2 regions of the Geobacillus sp. GHH01 genome follow, and region 1 is predicted to be linked to the other one. Evidence: a T-box and tRNA genes for the amino acid it is inferred to sense, from the RefSeq annotation. Region 1 holds a T-box; the other holds one or more tRNA genes.
The links. A T-box is a leader RNA that pairs with one kind of tRNA and senses whether it is charged. The one in region 1 lies ahead of alaS (alanine--tRNA ligase), so its partner is inferred to be a tRNA-Ala.
Positions count from the first base shown of each region.

Region 1 (13,859 bases):
TTAAGCCGTTAGGAGGGATATGAATGAAGATTTCGACGAAAGGCCGATATGGCTTGACGATTATGATTGAATTGGCCAAAAAATATGGCGATCGTCCGATCTCGCTTCGTTCGATCGCCAAGGCGAACAATTTATCCGAACATTATTTAGAGCAGCTCGTCACGCCGCTGCGCAACGCCGGGCTCGTCAAAAGCATTCGCGGAGCGTATGGCGGCTATGTGCTTGCTGAACATCCGGCGAAAATCACCGCCGGCGACATTTTGCGCGTGTTGGAGGGGCCGCTGGCCCCGGTCGAGGAGCTCGAGGAGGAAGAGCCGGCGAAGCGCGAGCTATGGATTCGCATCCGCGATGCGGTCGAGGAAGTGCTCGACAGCACAACGCTCGAAGATTTGGCGAAGTATAGCGACGGGGATGAAGGGGCATATATGTTTTATATTTAAGCATACAGAAAGGAAAGGAGAATGGCCGTTGGAACGGATTTATTTGGACCATGCGGCAACTTCCCCGGTCCATCCAGACGTGGCTGCCGGTATGGTCCAGTGGATGACGGAACAGTTCGGCAACCCGTCAAGCATCCATCATTTTGGACGGCAGAGCCGCCGCGCGGTCGATGAAGCGAGGGCTGTCATCGCCCGCTCGATTGGGGCGAAAGAGACGGAGATTGTGTTTACAAGCGGCGGCACGGAAGCAGATAACTTTGCGGTCATCGGAACGGCCATAGCGAACCGCGGCCGCGGCAATCATATCATTACAACCGCCATCGAGCATCATGCGGTGCTGCGCGCTTGTGAATATTTAGAGACGCAAGGGTTTGAGGTCACGTATTTGCCCGTTGACGAACAAGGGACGGTATCGGTCGAGGATGTCAAGGCCGCGCTGCGCGATGAGACCGTTTTGGTGTCGGTCATGTTTGCCAACAACGAAGTCGGCACGATCCAGCCGATTCGCGAAATCGGGGCGCTGCTTCGCGATCATCCGGCTTATTTCCATACGGACGCCGTCCAGGCGTACGGGCTTCTTCCGATCGATGTGAATGAATACGGGATCGATTTGCTGTCGATTTCCGCTCATAAAATCAACGGCCCGAAAGGAAGCGGCGCGCTTTATGTCCGGGAAACGGTCCGCATCACTCCGCTCCTTTTCGGCGGCGAACAGGAGCGGAAGCGGCGCGCCGGCACGGAAAACGTCCCCGGCATCATCGGCTTGGCGCAGGCGGCGGAAATCGCTGAGCGAACAAGGGAAGAGAAACGTCGGCAATATGCGGCGTGGCGCGAGGCGATGCTTGCGATTTTCCGCTCCTCAGGGATCGACTATGCGGTCAACGGCCGCCCGGATGGCCTGCCGCATATTTTGAATGTCGCCTTCCCGGGAACGAATGTCGAATCGCTGCTCGTGAACTTGGATTTAGCCGGCATTGCCGCCTCGAGCGGGTCAGCATGCACCGCCGGGTCAATCGACCCGTCGCACGTGCTTGTCGCGATGTGCGGAAAAGAGTCGGAGCGCATCCGTTCGTCTGTGCGCTTCAGCTTCGGGCTCGGCAATACGATGGAACAAATCGAGCGGGCGGCCGAGGAAACCGTGAAGATCATAAAGCGGCTCACAAACCGCTAAAGGGGGGGAAACAGCATGAACAAAGCGCCGCACGAAACGCGCGTCGTCGTCGGCATGTCCGGCGGGGTCGACTCGTCGGTCGCTGCGCTGCTATTGAAAGAACAAGGATATGATGTGATCGGCATTTTTATGAAAAACTGGGATGACACCGATGAAAACGGCGTTTGCACGGCGACTGAGGACTACGAAGATGTCGTGCGCGTCTGCAACCAAATCGGCATCCCGTATTATGCGGTCAATTTTGAAAAACAGTATTGGGACAAAGTGTTTACGTACTTTTTGAATGAATACAAAGCCGGGCGCACGCCGAACCCGGACGTGATGTGCAATAAGGAAATTAAGTTCAAGGCGTTTTTAGAGCACGCCATGTCGATCGGCGCCGATTACATCGCAACCGGCCATTACGCCCGCGTCGAGTTTCGCGATGGCGAATATAAAATGCTGCGCGGAGCCGACCCGAACAAAGATCAAACGTACTTTTTAAACCAGCTCGGCCAAGCTCAGCTGTCGAAAGTGATGTTTCCGATCGGCCATTTGCAGAAAGCGGACGTGCGCCGGATTGCGAAAGAGGCTGGGCTCGCCACCGCTGGAAAAAAAGACAGCACGGGCATTTGTTTTATCGGTGAACGCGATTTCAAAGAATTTTTGAGCCATTATTTGCCGGCCCAGCCGGGAGTGATGAAAACGCTCGATGGCGAAGTGAAAGGGCGGCATGACGGCGTCATGTATTACACGATCGGCCAGCGCCACGGCCTTGGCATCGGCGGCAGCGGCGAACCGTGGTTTGTCGTCGGCAAAGATGTGCGCGAAAATGTGCTGTATGTCGCCCAAGGGTTTGAAAACGAATATTTGTATTCCACCTCGCTAAAGGCGGTCGATGTCAACTGGGTGTCTGACCGCAAGCCGGAAGCGCCGTTCCGTTGCACGGCGAAATTTCGCTATCGTCAGCCTGATGTCGGCGTGACGGTCCACCCGCTTGCGGACGGCGGGGCGGAAGTCGTGTTTGATGCGCCGGCGCGGGCGGTGACGCCGGGGCAGGCGGTTGTTTTTTACAACGGCGAGGAATGCCTCGGCGGCGGCACGATCGATGAAGTGTTCCGCAACGGCGAAAAGCTTTGGTATGTTGGTTGACGGATGTGCCGGTGCGCACGATCTTCAATCAGGCTATTAGGCTGGGGGCCGTTGCTTGAAAATCACGTTGAATCAGGGGGGATGGGCGGTGGCCAATTTCAACGAACAAGGCTTGGCGTATATGCGCGAGGGGAAGTATGAGGAAGCCATCCGCTGTTTTTCCGCTGCGGTCGAACAGCATCCGGACGATCCGGCCGGGTACATTAACATCGGCACGGTTCTCGTTGCTGCCGGTGAAGAAGAGAAGGCGCTTGACTGTTTCCGGCAGGCGTTGAAAATTGACAAGAAGGCGGCGGCCGCGTATTACGGCATGGGTACAGTGCATTATAAGCGTGAGCAGTTCGCGAAAGCGAAAGATATGTTTGAGCGCGCGCTAGGGCTTGGTCTTGACGATGCCGATACGCATTTTATGCTCGGCATGTCCTTATGGCGGCTCGAGATGCCGCGGCTGGCGCTGCCGTATTTGCAGCGCGCGGCTGAGCTGAACGAGACGGATGCCGAAGCGCTGTTTCAGCTTGGCCTTTGCCTCGCCACGCTCGATTATGTCGATGAGGCGAAGCGTTATTTCGAAAAAACGTTGGAACTCGATCCGCGCCACGCTGATGCGTACTACAATTTAGGCGTCATTTATGCGTACAAAGATGAGCTCGATGCCGCCCGCAATATGTTTGCCGCTGCCTTGGAAGCCAAGCCCGATCACGTGCTTGCCGGATACGGAAAGAAACTGATGGAAAAGCGGCTTGCGCCGTAAAAAGGCAGGGGGATGGCTGTTGCAAGAGCAACAAATCCTCGCCCTTGACGGACGCACGTTCATTAAAGGAGTGTGCTTGGCGGTCATTTTTCATAATGAGGAAACATTGTACACGGTCGTCCGCGTGCGCGTTGAGGAAACGAACGAAGCGCCCGTTGAGGAGGAAGTCGTCGTCACCGGCTATTTTCCGCGTTTAAACGAAGGGGACGTCTACATCTTTTACGGACAATTCCGCCAACATCCGCGTTTTGGCCGCCAATATGCGGCTAGTCAGTTCCGCAAACAGCTTCCGAACACGAAAGAAGGAGTCATTCATTATTTATCGAGCGGTTTGTTTAAAGGAATCGGCAAAAAAACGGCTGCGGCGATTGTCGAGACGCTCGGCGAAAACGCGATCGCCGCGATTTTGCGCGACCCCAGGGCGCTAGAGCGTGTGCCGAAGCTGACGAAAAAAAAGGCGAAGCAACTGTACGATGCGCTTCGCGCCCACGAAGGGCTTGAGCAAACGATGATCGCCCTCGCCCAGCTCGGTTTTGGCCCGCAGCTGGCCATGAAAATTTACCAAGCGTATGGCGAAGAAGCGGTTGACATCATCCACGAGAACCCGTACCAGCTCGTTGAGGATATCGAAGGGATCGGCTTTGGCCGCGCTGATGAAATCGGGCGCCAGCTCGGCATTTCCGGCAGCCATCCGGCCCGGCTGCGCGCCGCCTCGTTGTTTGTTCTTGAACAGGCGTGCTTGCAGGAAGGGCACGTTTATTTGCGCGAGGAAGAGCTGATGGAGCGCATCGGGGAGCTGCTTGACGGAAGGCTGAGCGGTGCGGTGGATGGACGAGCGATCAGCCAAACGCTTCTGATGTTAAGCGAAGAAGGGAAGCTGATCGCCGAGCAAGGGCGTTATTATCTCCCTTCCCTTTACTTCGCCGAGAAAGGGATCGTCTCCAACATTAAGCGGCTGCTCGGGCAGACGCCGCCGTCGGCGTTTGCCGAGTCGGAGTTTTTGCTGGCGCTTGGGGCGCTTGAGGAACGGCTTGGCATGCAATATGCCCCCCAGCAAAGGGAAGCGATCCAACAAGCGCTTTCTTCGCCGCTGTTTATTTTGACCGGCGGTCCGGGAACGGGGAAAACGACGGTCATCAAAGGCATCGTCGAGCTGTTTGCCGCCCTAAACGGCCTGTCTCTTGACCCGGCTGACTACAAACAAGGCGAGCCGTTTCCGGTGCTGCTGGCCGCACCGACCGGCCGAGCGGCGAAGCGGATGAGCGAGGCGACCGGGCTGCCGGCGGCGACGATCCACCGCTTGCTCGGCTGGAATGGGGCGGAAGGGTTCAGCCGCGACGAGAACGAACCGATTTCCGGCAAGCTGCTTGTCATCGATGAGATGTCGATGGTCGACACGTGGCTCGCCAACCAGCTGTTAAAAGCCGTGCCAAACGGCATGCAAGTCATTTTCGTCGGCGATGAGGATCAATTGCCATCCGTCGGGCCAGGGCAAGTGCTGAAAGACTTGCTCTCTTCAGGCGTCATTCCGTTCGCTCGGTTGACCGAGGTGTATCGCCAGGCGGAAGGATCATCGATCATCGAGCTTGCCCATAAGATGAAGCGCGGCGTCGTGCCGGACGATTTGACCGCTCCGAAGGCAGACCGTTCCTTCATCCGCTGCCGTGCGGGCCAGGTCGTCGATGTCGTGCGGCAAATAGCGGACAACGCGCGCAAAAAAGGGTTTTCCGTCAAAGATATTCAAGTGCTCGCCCCGATGTACCGTGGTCCAGCGGGCATTGACCAATTGAACAAAGCGCTTCAAGAGCTGTTCAACCCGCCGGCTGAGGGGAAGCGGGAGCTGTCGGTCGGTGAGGTCGTCTACCGCGTCGGCGATAAGGTGCTGCAGCTCGTCAATCAACCGGAAGACAATGTGTTTAACGGCGACATCGGCGAAATCGTTGCCATTTTTTACGCCAAAGAAAATACGGAAAAGCAAGACTTGCTCGTCGTCTCGTTTGATGGCATTGAAGTGACGTACACACGGCAAGATTTAGGACAAATCACCCATGCGTACTGCTGTTCGGTTCATAAGGCGCAAGGAAGCGAGTTTCCAATCGTCATTTTGCCCGTCGTCAAAAACTATTACCGGATGTTGAAACGGAATTTGTTGTATACTGCGGTGACAAGAAGCAAGCAGTTTCTCGTTTTATGCGGGGAAGAGGAAGCGTTTCGATTCGGCGTCGCAAAACAAAGCGACGGAGCGCGCCAGACGGCGCTCGCTGAGAAGCTGGCGGGGGCGACGGCTCCGTTTGTCGAGGTCGAACTGCCGTTTGAAGAGGCGAACATGGGGATGGAAAACGTTACGCCGTATGACTTTATGGGCGATGAGCCAAGCTAAAGGTGGCTGGAAAGGTGGGAGAACGATGCGGACGTTTTCCGACATCAAGGGCCTTCCCATTTATGAACAAACGACGGGAAAAATGGTCGGAACGATCGCTGACATTTGGTTTACCAGCCACGGCGCGGTCAAAGGGCTTGTCGCGGAACAGGGCGGTTTGTTCGGCCGCCGCCGCTATTTGCCGCTTTCAGCCGTGCAGTCGTTCGAAAACGACCGAGTCATCATCTGTGATGCAGATAGCTTCCAGCCGTTTCCTTCTCCTGACAGCGGCCACTCTCTTTACGGCGAACGCGGCCTCGCCGGCAGCATGGTTGTCGCCGCGGACGGAACAACGATCGGACTGTTGGATGACGTATATTTTGACGGGCAATTGGGCAAAATTGACGGATACGAGATCAGCGAGGGATTTTTTTCCGATTTGACCGAAGGAAAGAAACGAATGGAGCTCGCTCCGTTCACCGCCAGAGAAGGCGTGGTCACCGTGGAAACAACGATGTAAGGAGAGTGGCTGTCCATGCTCATTTGCCCGAATTGCAAACGAAAAAATTTAGGGAAAATCGGCGTCAACCAGTACTACTGCTGGGATTGCTTTATTGAGCTGTCCGTCTCGAAAGGGATGATCCACGCCCATCAAGTGGAAGAAGACGGAACGTTGAGTTCCCTTGACGACTTGTTTGACGACCACGAACGCACGATCCAATTTTAGGGGGGACACGCATGAACCGGATGATGACGTCGCTGTTAGCAGTCGGATTAGGCGTCGCCGCTTATCAGCTCGCCCAACGAAACGATTGGATGAACGGTCGCACGATGCGGAGGATGCGCCGCCGCTTGATGCAAGCGATCCGCTGACGGCGCTCGCCCTCGCCTTTGCGCGGGGGCGTCGCCTTGTGGCTGTCAAATAGTGCTAAAAGCGGTGAAGGCATATTTCCCGCCGCATCTCCTACACTAAACGGTAGGAGGTGTGGCGATGGGCGAGCAACAATGGCTGTCGTTCTTTCGCATCGGAAAATGGCTGCTGATTACGGCAATCATCTATTTGATCGTTCGAATGAAAGACGTTTGGCGGCCGGTCATTGATTTTATCGCAACGGTGTTGACGCCGTTTTTGCTGGCGTCGTTTATTACGTATTTGCTCTACCCGCTTGTGGAATCCATCCATCGCAAAGGAATGCCGCGCGCCCTTGCCATTTTGTTGATTTATTTGTTGTTTTTCGGTTTGGTCGGCTACGGCTTGTACCGCGGCGTGCCGCTATTCATCGCCCAGTTGCGTGAACTGGATGAACAGCTGCCGTCTTTGATGAATACATACCGCCAATGGGTGCGCCACATCCACGACGAGACGTCGAATTGGCCGCTTGAGGTGCACACACGCATCGAGGGGATGTTTGCCGAGATCGAGCAAGCAGCGGCGGCCGCCGTCGCGATGGCGATTCATGCCGCCAAATCGTTCATCGGTTCGGCGGCGACGCTGTTGATCATTCCGTTTATCGTCTTCTATATGTTAAAAGATATCGATGTGTTGAAAAAAGCGGTTTGGTACATGACACCGAAGCGGTGGCGTGGGCCGGGGATGGCGTTTTTGAAGGATGTCGATGAATCGCTCGGCGGCTACATTCGCGGCCAGCTGTTCGTCTGTGCGGCGATCGGTCTGGCGGCGGCGCTCGGCTTGTGGCTTGCCGGCATGGATTATCCGCTGTTGCTCGGCTTTGTCATTGGCGTGACGAACATCATCCCGTATTTTGGCCCGCTGATCGGCGCCGTTCCAGCGGTCATTTTGGCTGCCACCGTCTCGCTGAAAATGGTCGTGATCGTGCTTGTCATCATTTTTACCTTGCAGTTTTTAGAAGGGAACGTTTTGTCGCCGCTGATCGTCGGCAAAAGCGTGCATATGCATCCGCTTGCCATTATGCTCGCCCTCTTTGCCGGCGGTGAACTCGCCGGCGTGCTCGGCCTCATTCTTGCCGTTCCGACGGCGGCGGTGCTGAAAGTGGCCATCGCCCATTGGAAAGAGCATTATGCTTCGCATTGACAAATGCTCTCTGCTTGTCTATAATCTTTCAATGAAAAAAGCGAATACATAACGCGATGACGGATCGAGTATGTTGCAGTCCATCTTAACGCGCGAGTTCGCGCACAGAGAGGAATTTCCGCGGCTGAAAGAAATTCCAGATGAAGGGCAACAGAAGGCTAATCCGGAGCGCAGGCAAAACCTGACGCAAGGCTGCGTTACGGCCAAAGAGGTGATGGGCGTTTTTTGCCCATAAACAGGGTGGTACCGCGAGCATAACTCTCGTCCCTGCAGGGGATGGGAGTTTTTTTATATAAAAGGCGAAAGGGGAGGATCATCATGAAAAAGCTGACATCCGCCCAAGTGCGGCGCATGTTTTTAGAGTTTTTCCAAGAAAAAGGCCATGCGGTTGAGCCGAGCGCATCGCTCATTCCGGTCGACGACCCGTCGCTGTTGTGGATCAACAGCGGCGTCGCGACGTTGAAAAAATACTTTGACGGGCGCATCGTTCCGGAAAACCCGCGCATTTGCAACGCGCAAAAATCGATCCGCACCAACGACATCGAAAACGTCGGGAAAACGGCGCGCCACCATACGTTTTTTGAAATGCTCGGCAACTTTTCGATCGGCGATTACTTCAAGCGCGAAGCGATCCATTGGGCATGGGAGTTTTTGACGAGCGACAAATGGATCGGTTTTGATCCGGAACGGTTGTCCGTTACCGTCCATCCGGAAGACGAGGAAGCGTACAACATTTGGCGCAACGAAATCGGCTTGCCAAAAGAGCGAATCATTCGCCTTGAAGGAAACTTCTGGGACATCGGCGAAGGCCCGAGCGGTCCGAACACGGAAATCTTTTACGACCGCGGCGAAGCGTTCGGCAACGACCCGAACGATCCGGAGCTGTACCCAGGCGGGGAAAATGACCGCTATTTAGAAGTATGGAACCTTGTCTTTTCGCAGTTTAACCATAACCCGGACGGCACGTACACGCCGCTGCCGAAGAAAAACATCGACACCGGCATGGGCTTGGAGCGGATGTGCTCGATTTTGCAAGACGTGCCGACGAACTTTGAAACCGACTTGTTCCTGCCGATCATCCGCGCGACCGAGCAGATCGCCGGCGAGCGGTATGGCGAAGATCCGGACAAAGACGTCGCTTTTAAGGTGATCGCCGACCATATTCGCGCCGTGACGTTCGCGATCGGCGACGGGGCGCTGCCGTCAAATGAGGGCCGCGGTTATGTGCTGCGCCGCCTGCTCCGCCGCGCGGTGCGCTATGCGAAACATATCGGCATTGAACGTCCGTTTATGTACGAACTCGTCCCGGTCGTCGGCGAGATTATGCACGACTACTATCCGGAGGTGAAAGAAAAAGCCGATTTCATCGCCCGCGTCATCCGGACGGAAGAAGAACGGTTCCATGAAACGCTCCATGAAGGGCTCGCCATATTGGCGGAGGTGATCGAAAAGGCGAAAGAGCAAGGAAGCCGTGTCATTCCGGGCGAGGAAGCGTTCCGCCTGTATGATACGTACGGCTTTCCGATCGAGCTGACGGAAGAGTACGCCGCTGAAGCGGGCATGACGGTCGACCATGCCGGATTTGAGCGCGAGATGGAGCGGCAACGCGAACGGGCGCGCGCGGCCCGGCAAGATGTCGATTCGATGCAAGTCCAAGGCGGAGTGCTCGGTGACATTAAAGATGAAAGCCGGTTTGTCGGCTACGATGAGCTTGTTGCCGCATCGACGGTCATCGCCATCGTCAAAGACGGGCGGCTTGTCGAGGAAGTGAAAGCCGGCGAAGAGGCGCAAATCATCGTCGATGTGACGCCATTTTACGCCGAAAGCGGCGGACAAATCGCTGACCAAGGCGTGTTTGAAAGCGAAACAGGAACAGCAGTCGTCAAAGATGTGCAAAAAGCGCCGAACGGCCAACATCTTCATGCGATCATCGTCGAACGCGGAACGGTGAAAAAAGGATCCCGCTATACGGCGCGCGTCGATGAAGCAAAGCGGATGCGCATCGTAAAAAACCATACGGCGACCCATTTGCTCCATCAAGCGCTAAAAGACGTGCTCGGCCGCCATGTCAACCAAGCGGGGTCGCTTGTCGCCCCGGACCGGCTTCGTTTTGACTTCACCCATTTTGGGCAAGTGAAGCCAGAGGAGCTCGAGCGCATCGAAGCCATCGTCAACGAACAAATTTGGAAAAGCCTCCCGGTTGACATTTTTTATAAACCGCTCGAGGAAGCGAAAGCGATGGGCGCGATGGCGCTGTTTGGCGAAAAATACGGCGACATCGTCCGCGTCGTCAAAGTCGGCGACTACAGCCTCGAGCTGTGCGGCGGCTGCCATGTGCCCAACACATCAGCCATCGGGTTGTTTAAAATCGTCTCCGAGTCCGGCATCGGCGCCGGCACGCGCCGGATTGAAGCGGTGACCGGGGAAGCGGCATACCGCTTTATGAGCGAACAGCTTGCTATTTTGCAAGAGGCGGCGCAAAAACTGAAAACAAGCCCGAAAGAATTGAATGCGCGTCTTGACGGACTGTTTGCCGTGCTGAAAGAGCTCGAGCGCGAAAATGAATCGCTTGCTGCCCGCCTCGCCCATATGGAAGCTGAGCACCTCACCCGTCAAGTGAAAGATGTAAACGGCGTGCCGGTGTTGGCGGCAAAAGTGCAGGCCAATGACATGAACCAACTGCGGGCCATGGCTGATGATTTGAAACAAAAGCTCGGCACGGCGGTCATCGTGTTGGCGTCCGCCCAGGGCGGAAAAGTGCAACTGATTGCCGCAGTAACGGACGATTTGGTGAAAAAAGGATTCCACGCCGGCAAACTGGTGAAAGAAGTGGCGTCACGCTGCGGCGGAGGAGGCGGCGGACGGCCGGATTTGGCGCAGGCAGGCGGCAAAGATGCGCAGAAAGTCGCCGAGGCGCTCAACTATGTCGAAACGTGGGTGAAATCCATTTCCTAAATGGGCGCGGATCGTGTACAATGGATGTAAGAGAAGGGGATGGCCCGAACAAAGAGCGAGGTGGAAACGGTGAGCTCGTTTGATCAAACGATGCAGTTTCATTTTTCCGAAGAGCCGGCGGAAACGAATGTCCGCGAAGTGTTGTTGACGGTGTATGACGCCTTGCAAGAAAAAGGCTACAACCCGATCAACCAAATTGTCGGCTACCTGCTGTCCGGCGACCCGGCTTACATTCCGCGCCATAAAGATGCGCGCGCGCTCATCCGCAAAATCGAACGCGACGAATTAATCGAGGAATTGGTGAAATTCTATTTACAGGGGCAACGAAAGGATTAACCTGATGCGGACGCTAGGATTAGATTTGGGAACGAAAACGCTCGGCGTTGCCGTTAGCGACGAACTCGGCCTTACAGCGCAAGGATTGGAAACGATCGCCATTGATACGGAGCGCGGCGACTACGGCTTAAAGCGGCTGCGCGCCATCATCGATGAGTACGGCGTCGATACGATTGTCGTCGGGTGGCCGAAAAACATGAACGGCACGCTCGGGCCGCGCGCTGAGGCAAGCGAGCGGTTCGCCGCCAAATTGCGCGAGGAGTTTTCTTTGCCCGTTGTGCTTTGGGATGAACGGCTGTCGACGATGGCCGCCGAACGGATGTTGATCGCTGCCGACGTCAGCCGGAAAAAGCGGCGGAAAGTGATCGACAAAATGGCGGCGGCCGTCATTTTGCAGTCATATTTGGACAGTAAACGATAAATTGGAGGAGAAAACATGGAACACGGAGACCGTCATATTACGGTTGTCGACGAACATGGCAACGAGCAGCTGTGCGAAATTTTGTTTACGTTTGAATCAGATGATTTCGGCAAATCGTATGTGTTTTACTATCCGGTCGGCGTCGAAGCCGAAGACGAGGACGGCGAGACGGAAGTGCACGTTTCCGCCTTCATCCCTGGGGATGAGAACAAAGAAGGCGAACTGCTCCCAATCGAGACGGAAGAAGAGTGGGACATGATCGAAGAAGTATGGAATACGTTTTGTGCTGAACAGGAAGAGGAAGACGGCGAATAACGGACAGCAGAGGGGGCCAAAAGGATCGGGGCCCCTTTTCTTATTGTCGTATTATGTGCTGAGAAACGATAAGTTGTGTTCCATGCAATGGTTCAGACATCTTCTTGTTTGTCCGACAAATGTTGCGAAGGGCTTCGATTGACCGGCGCGTTTCCTCCCCTGGCTTTGCATTTTTTGACCGTCAAGGGCGAAAAATGCGGAACTTTGTAGTATAATATGGCCGGGTGAAAGGAGGACAAAGATGAAACAGAACGATTTTAGGGCGCCAGAGGCGCGGCTTGTGCGGAAAATCGTCTTGATTGTCTGTGCTGTTCTGCTGGCGGCGTTTGTCATTGCCGGCGCCAGCAGTTTCTTATACATCCGTTCAGCGCTTAAGCCCGTCGACCCGAATGACCGCACCCCGGTCCATGTCTCGATTCCGATCGGTTCATCGGCGGCGGCGATTGCCGAGCAGCTCGAACAAAAGCGGCTCATTAAAAGCGCGGCCGTGTTTCGCTTATATGTCCGCTGGAAAAATGAATCCGGCTTCCAGGCTGGGGAGTATGAGTTGACGCGGGCGATGCCAATGGCGCGCATCATTGAGCTGTTAAAAACGGGGAAATCGCTAAAAATCGGATTGAAGCTGACCGTTCCGGAAGGGTCGCAATTGGTGCAAATCGCTGACCTCATTGCCGCGAAAACAGGGTACAAACAAGAACAGATTATGAAATTGCTTAACGATCGCGCGTATATCGAACGGCTGATGAAAATGCACCCGGATTTGTTGACTGATGATATTTTTCGGAAAGGCATCCGCTATCCGCTGGAAGGCTACTTGTTCCCGGCGACGTATGTGTTTGCTGACGAAAAGCCGCCGCTCTCAGAGATCATTGAGGCGATGGTGGCGAAAACGGCAGCTGTGCTTGACACATATAAGGCAGCGATGAAAGAAAAGAACATGTCGCCGCATCAGCTGTTGACGATGTCGTCGCTCATTGAGGAAGAGGCGACGGAAAAAGCTGACCGCCAAAAAATCGCCAGCGTGTTTTACAATCGGCTGCACCGCGGCATGCCGCTTCAAACCGACCCGACCGTTTTGTACGCCCTTGGCGAACATAAAGAGCGTGTGTTGTATAAAGATTTGCAGGTCAATTCGCCGTACAACACGTACATTCATAAAGGGCTGCCGCCGGGGCCGATCGCCAACGCCGGCGTAATGTCGATCGAAGCGGCGCTTGAACCGGCGGCGACCGACTATTTATACTTTTTGGCGACACCGGGCGGCGAGGTCATTTTTACGAAAACGTTGGCCGAGCATAACCGGGAAAAGGCGAAGCATATTGGAAAACAATAGGTCAAAACGGAAGGTAATGGCCGGTGGGGTGAAACGGCTTCGCTTTTCCGCTGTTTTATGGTAGTATAGTTGAACAGACCAACGATAAGAGTCCTTTGCGGCTCTTATTTTTCATGACGACAAAGCGCAAATGCCGGGTTGTATATAGATGCAATTGGAAGCTTTACCATTTGTAGTTTTTCCCGAGTATTTGATCGACTGTCGGGCGACCGAACAACGCCGCTTAAAGACCCATATATGGGTCTGTGAAGCAGGCCGGTTGTTCGGTCTTCCGTCACGCCAAGGCGTGACGGAGGCAAGCCACAGGCTTGCCTCCGTCAGTCGAAAATGGGCAAACCGCTTTTCCGTCAAGGATATATTAAACTTCTTCGTTGCATCTATATAGTTCAACTTTGGCGAGCGCTTTTCAGTTTGCTGACGGCAGGGAGGAATTCCTCTTGCTTTCCAATGACATTGTTTCGTACTTGCAAAAGCTGCGTCCGGCGCCGGATGAGGACATTGAGGAGATGGAGCAGTACGCCTATCGGCACCGCATACCGATCATGGATCCGGTGAGCGTCGAAGTGCTGTTATTCATCTTGAAGCTGATCAGGC
Region 1 covers NC_020210.1:2,612,128-2,625,986, reverse strand. Annotated here, with positions in the region: gene GHH_RS12995 (hypothetical protein) at 1-12, shown strand, start outside; gene cymR (cysteine metabolism transcriptional regulator CymR) at 24-440, shown strand; gene GHH_RS12985 (cysteine desulfurase family protein) at 469-1,611, shown strand; gene mnmA (tRNA 2-thiouridine(34) synthase MnmA) at 1,627-2,742, shown strand; gene GHH_RS12975 (tetratricopeptide repeat protein) at 2,831-3,493, shown strand; gene GHH_RS12970 (ATP-dependent RecD-like DNA helicase) at 3,513-5,873, shown strand; gene GHH_RS12965 (PRC-barrel domain-containing protein) at 5,899-6,372, shown strand; gene GHH_RS12960 (hypothetical protein) at 6,388-6,579, shown strand; gene GHH_RS18440 (YrzQ family protein) at 6,591-6,725, shown strand; gene GHH_RS12955 (AI-2E family transporter) at 6,844-7,905, shown strand; T-box leader at 7,953-8,177, shown strand; gene alaS (alanine--tRNA ligase) at 8,224-10,860, shown strand; gene GHH_RS12945 (IreB family regulatory phosphoprotein) at 10,930-11,196, shown strand; gene ruvX (Holliday junction resolvase RuvX) at 11,201-11,617, shown strand; gene GHH_RS12935 (DUF1292 domain-containing protein) at 11,633-11,932, shown strand; gene mltG (endolytic transglycosylase MltG) at 12,174-13,265, shown strand; gene GHH_RS12925 (O-methyltransferase) at 13,703-13,859, shown strand, end outside.

Region 2 (4,464 bases), 1.5 Mb from region 1:
GCGGGATTTGAACCCGCGCGCCGCAAAACTGCGACCTAACGGTTTAGCAAACCGTCCCCTTCAGCCACTTGGGTACTTCTCCGTAACATGGCTCCGCAAGTAGGATTCGAACCTACGACCTACCGGTTAACAGCCGGTTGCTCTACCGCTGAGCTATTGCGGAATGATGAATAACTATATGTTATGCACATCTTCCAAATGTGCTCGTTGCCTCTTCCTCTGCCAGCTAATTCAAGGAAGCGAGATGCGTCGAGGCAACTCGCAGCGAATTCGAAGATGTGAAGCTCGTCGCTCCGCTTTTGCTGTGGAACGATGGGGCATTGTTCGCCCATTATTATAGCGAATAGCCAAAAAACATTCAATGGAAAATAATGGGCCTAAGTGGACTTGAACCACCGACCTCACGCTTATCAGGCGTGCGCTCTGACCAGCTGAGCTATAGGCCCATAAAAAGCGGGTGATGGGAATCGAACCCACGACATCAGCTTGGAAGGCTGAGGTTTTACCACTAAACTACACCCGCATAATTTTTGATGAAACACCCATCACAATCTTTCATGCCTCTTCCTCTGCAAGCTAATTCGAGGAAGCTGGATGCGTCGAGGCAACTCGAAGCTAATTCAATGATGCAAATGCTCGTGGCTGAGGTTTTACCACTAAACTACACACGCATATCATTTGGAGTCAACATCTGCCACGCTCTTCCATGCCCCTTCCTCTGCCAGCCGATTCAAAGAAGCTGGATGCGTCGAGGCAACTCGAAGCTAATTCAATGATGCGAATGCTCGTGGCTGAGGTTTTACCACTAAACTACACACGCAAATATAGAATATAATGAAAAGGGCGACTAGTGGGAATCGAACCCACGCATGCCAGAGCCACAATCTGGTGCGTTAACCACTTCGCCATAGTCGCCTCGATCTGGTGCCGGCTGCAGGACTTGAACCCGCAACCTACTGATTACAAGTCAGTTGCTCTACCAATTGAGCTAAGCCGGCACATTTAAAATTAGCTAGTGATTCATGTTGTCTGCCTGGTTGTGCCTCTTCCTCTTCAAGCTCATTCAAGGAAGCCTTGTGCGTCGAGGCAACTCGCAGCCAATTCGATGATGCCGATGCTCGTCTCTACCAATTGAGCTAAGCCGGCACATTTAAAATTAGTTAGTGACTCATGTTGTCTGCCTGGTTGTGCCTCTTCCTCTCCCAGCTAATTCGAGGAAGTCAAATGCTCGGTGTCCCTTCCTCTGCAAGCTTATTCAAAGAAGCAGGATGCGTTGGGACAACTCGCAGCAGATTCGACGATGCGAATGCTCGTCTCTACCAATTGAGCTAAGCCGGCATGATTTTAAAGTGCATGGCGGAGGAGGAGGGATTCGAACCCCCGCGCGCCTTGCGGCGCCTCTCGGTTTTCAAGACCGACCCCTTCAACCACTTGGGTACTCCTCCAAAAAAGCAACAATAATAATGGTGGACCTTGTAGGACTCGAACCTACGACCGGACGGTTATGAGCCGTCTGCTCTAACCAGCTGAGCTAAAGGTCCGATAATGGTGGCGGTGGAGGGGATCGAACCCCCGACCTCACGGGTATGAACCGTACGCTCTAGCCAGCTGAGCTACACCGCCAAATTTAAGTCAAAAGGTGGAGCCTATCGGGATCGAACCGATGACCTCCTGCTTGCAAAGCAGGCGCTCTCCCAGCTGAGCTAAGGCCCCATGATAAATCGGGAAGACAGGATTTGAACCTGCGACCTCACGGACCCGAACCGTGTGCTCTACCAAGCTGAGCTACTTCCCGACAAAACGCGCTCGAGAGGATTCGAACCCCTAACCTTCTGATCCGTAGTCAGATGCTCTATCCAATTGAGCTACGAGCGCACAAGTGCCGAGGGCCGGACTCGAACCGGCACGGTAGTTACCTACCCCAGGATTTTAAGTCCTGTGCGTCTGCCAATTCCGCCACCCCGGCGGAAGTGGAGCGGAAGACGGGGCTCGAACCCGCGACCCCCACCTTGGCAAGGTGGTGTTCTACCGCTGAACTACTTCCGCAAGACGATGAGCCATGGAGGACTCGAACCTCCGACCCTCTGATTAAAAGTCAGATGCTCTACCTACTGAGCTAATGGCTCACGAGTTGGATAACACTCTAGGATAGTGATGTCCCTTCCTCTACAAGCATATTCAAGGAAGCAAGATGCGTCGGGACAACTCGAAGCGAACTCGAAGATGTAGCGCTCGTTACTGAGCTAATGGCTCGCGGTTGCCGTCTTAATGGCTTAAGAGGTTATTAAGGAATAAGAATGCCGGCTGCAGGACTTGAACCCGCAACCTACTGATTACAAGTCAGTTGCTCTACCAATTGAGCTAAGCCGGCACATTTAAAATTAGTTAGTGACTCATGTTGTCTACCTGGTTGTGCCTCTTCCTCTTCAAGCTCATTCAAGGAAGCCTTGTGCGTCGAGGCAACTCGCAGCCAATTCGATGATGCCGATGCTCGTCTCTACCAATTGAGCTAAGCCGGCACATTTAAAATTAGCTAGTGATTCATGTTGTCTGCCTGGTTGTGCCTCTTCCTCTTCAAGCTCATTCAAGGAAGCCTTGTGCGTCGAGGCAACTCGCAACAGATTCGACGATGCGAGTGCTCGTGGCTACCCATTGAACTAAGCCGGGGTGGTTTGAACATCTGACATGTCTGTGAACTACTCCCACTTAGCTTTGCATGAAGCAGGAATCTTCTTTCGGAACTATGATAAAAATGGTGGCTCGGGACGGAATCGAACCGCCGACACAAGGATTTTCAGTCCTTTGCTCTACCGACTGAGCTACCGAGCCGTATTATATTTTTCACACTGCCTATTGATACCGCTTTGTGCCTCTTCCTCTGCCAGCGGATTCGACGATGCTGGATGCGTCGAGGCAACTCGAAGCGAATTCGATGAAGCAGATGCTCGTCTCTACCGACTGAGCTACCGAGCCTTATCTTATTTTTCCCTTGTTCGTTGATGATTTTTGTGTCCCTTCCTCTACTAGCCCATTCGAAGAAGCCAGATGCGTCGGGACAACTCGCAGCAGATTCGACGATGCGGATGCTCGTCTCTACCGACTGAGCTACCGAGCCATATTTTTTCATCTTTCACAATTTTGAAAGAATGGCGGTCCCGACGGGACTCGAACCCGCGATCTCCTGCGTGACAGGCAGGCATGTTAACCACTACACTACGGGACCAATTTTGGTTGCGGGGGCAGGATTTGAACCTGCGACCTTCGGGTTATGAGCCCGACGAGCTACCGGACTGCTCCACCCCGCGGCGATAAGAAAGTAAATTAATTTGCACAATGCTCTTATCGTTGTTGTTCGTCGCCTCTTCCTCTACAAGCTGATTCAAAGATGCCAGATGCGTCGAGGCAACTGGAAGCGGATTCGTTGAAGCAAAGGCTCTTTGCTCCACCCCACGATGATGAGAAAGCAAGTCAGCTTTTATATTAAGATGGTGGAGGATGACGGGATCGAACCGCCGACCCCTTGCTTGTAAGGCAAGTGCTCTCCCAGCTGAGCTAATCCTCCACGAAATTGCCTAGCAGCGACCTACTCTTGCAGGGGCGCTGGCCCCAACTACCATCGGCGCTGGAGGGCTTAACTTCCGTGTTCGGGATGGGAACGGGTGTTTCCCCTCCGCCATAGCCACTAGGCAACAATGGACAAGTCTTATTATAAGGAAAGTTGACCTGTTGTCAAGACTTTTTCATTCCCTCAAAACTAGATAACCGTGCTCAGGAAGAAGCCGCTCGCCTGCGCTTTTCGCATTGTCCAGCTCCGGCTCGCCGCCGCTCGGGGTCAAATAACCTTCGCCTTCGGGATGTGAACATCCCTGCAGGCGAAGAACATTTGCCCGTCGCGGCGACCCGCTCGCCTGCGCTTTTCTTGGTTAAGCCCTCGATCGATTAGTATCCGTCAGCTCCACGTGTCGCCACGCTTCCACCTCGGACCTATCGACCTCGTCATCTTCGAGGGATCTTACCCGCTTTGCGCGGTGGGAAATCTCATCTTGAGGGGGGCTTCACGCTTAGATGCTTTCAGCGCTTATCCCGTCCGCACATAGCTACCCAGCGGTGCCCCTGGCGGGACAACTGGTACACCAGCGGTGCGTCCATCCCGGTCCTCTCGTACTAAGGACAGCTCCTCTCAAATTTCCTCCGCCCGCGACGGATAGGGACCGAACTGTCTCACGACGTTCTGAACCCAGCTCGCGTACCGCTTTAATGGGCGAACAGCCCAACCCTTGGGACCGACTACAGCCCCAGGATGCGATGAGCCGACATCGAGGTGCCAAACCTCCCCGTCGATGTGGACTCTTGGGGGAGATCAGCCTGTTATCCCCGGGGTAGCTTTTATCCGTTGAGCGATGGCCCTTCCATGCGGAACCACCGGATCACTAAGCCCGACTTTCGTCCCTGCTCGACCTGTCC
Region 2 covers NC_020210.1:509,257-513,720, reverse strand. Annotated here, with positions in the region: tRNA gene GHH_RS02645 (tRNA-Ser) at 1-82, opposite strand, end outside; tRNA gene GHH_RS02640 (tRNA-Asn) at 89-163, opposite strand; tRNA gene GHH_RS02635 (tRNA-Ile) at 373-446, opposite strand; tRNA gene GHH_RS02630 (tRNA-Gly) at 453-523, opposite strand; tRNA gene GHH_RS02625 (tRNA-His) at 843-915, opposite strand; tRNA gene GHH_RS02620 (tRNA-Thr) at 923-998, opposite strand; tRNA gene GHH_RS02615 (tRNA-Ser) at 1,355-1,445, opposite strand; tRNA gene GHH_RS02610 (tRNA-Ile) at 1,465-1,541, opposite strand; tRNA gene GHH_RS02605 (tRNA-Met) at 1,547-1,623, opposite strand; tRNA gene GHH_RS02600 (tRNA-Ala) at 1,641-1,713, opposite strand; tRNA gene GHH_RS02595 (tRNA-Pro) at 1,722-1,795, opposite strand; tRNA gene GHH_RS02590 (tRNA-Arg) at 1,802-1,875, opposite strand; tRNA gene GHH_RS02585 (tRNA-Leu) at 1,881-1,966, opposite strand; tRNA gene GHH_RS02580 (tRNA-Gly) at 1,972-2,046, opposite strand; tRNA gene GHH_RS02575 (tRNA-Lys) at 2,054-2,126, opposite strand; tRNA gene GHH_RS02570 (tRNA-Thr) at 2,299-2,371, opposite strand; tRNA gene GHH_RS02565 (tRNA-Phe) at 2,754-2,829, opposite strand; tRNA gene GHH_RS02560 (tRNA-Asp) at 3,148-3,223, opposite strand; tRNA gene GHH_RS02555 (tRNA-Met) at 3,229-3,305, opposite strand; tRNA gene GHH_RS02550 (tRNA-Val) at 3,487-3,562, opposite strand; rRNA gene rrf (5S ribosomal RNA) at 3,571-3,687, opposite strand; rRNA gene GHH_RS02540 (23S ribosomal RNA) at 3,920-4,464, opposite strand, start outside.
Region 2: it has a tRNA-Ala gene. The T-box ahead of alaS (alanine--tRNA ligase) is inferred to sense a tRNA for this amino acid. The anticodon was not compared.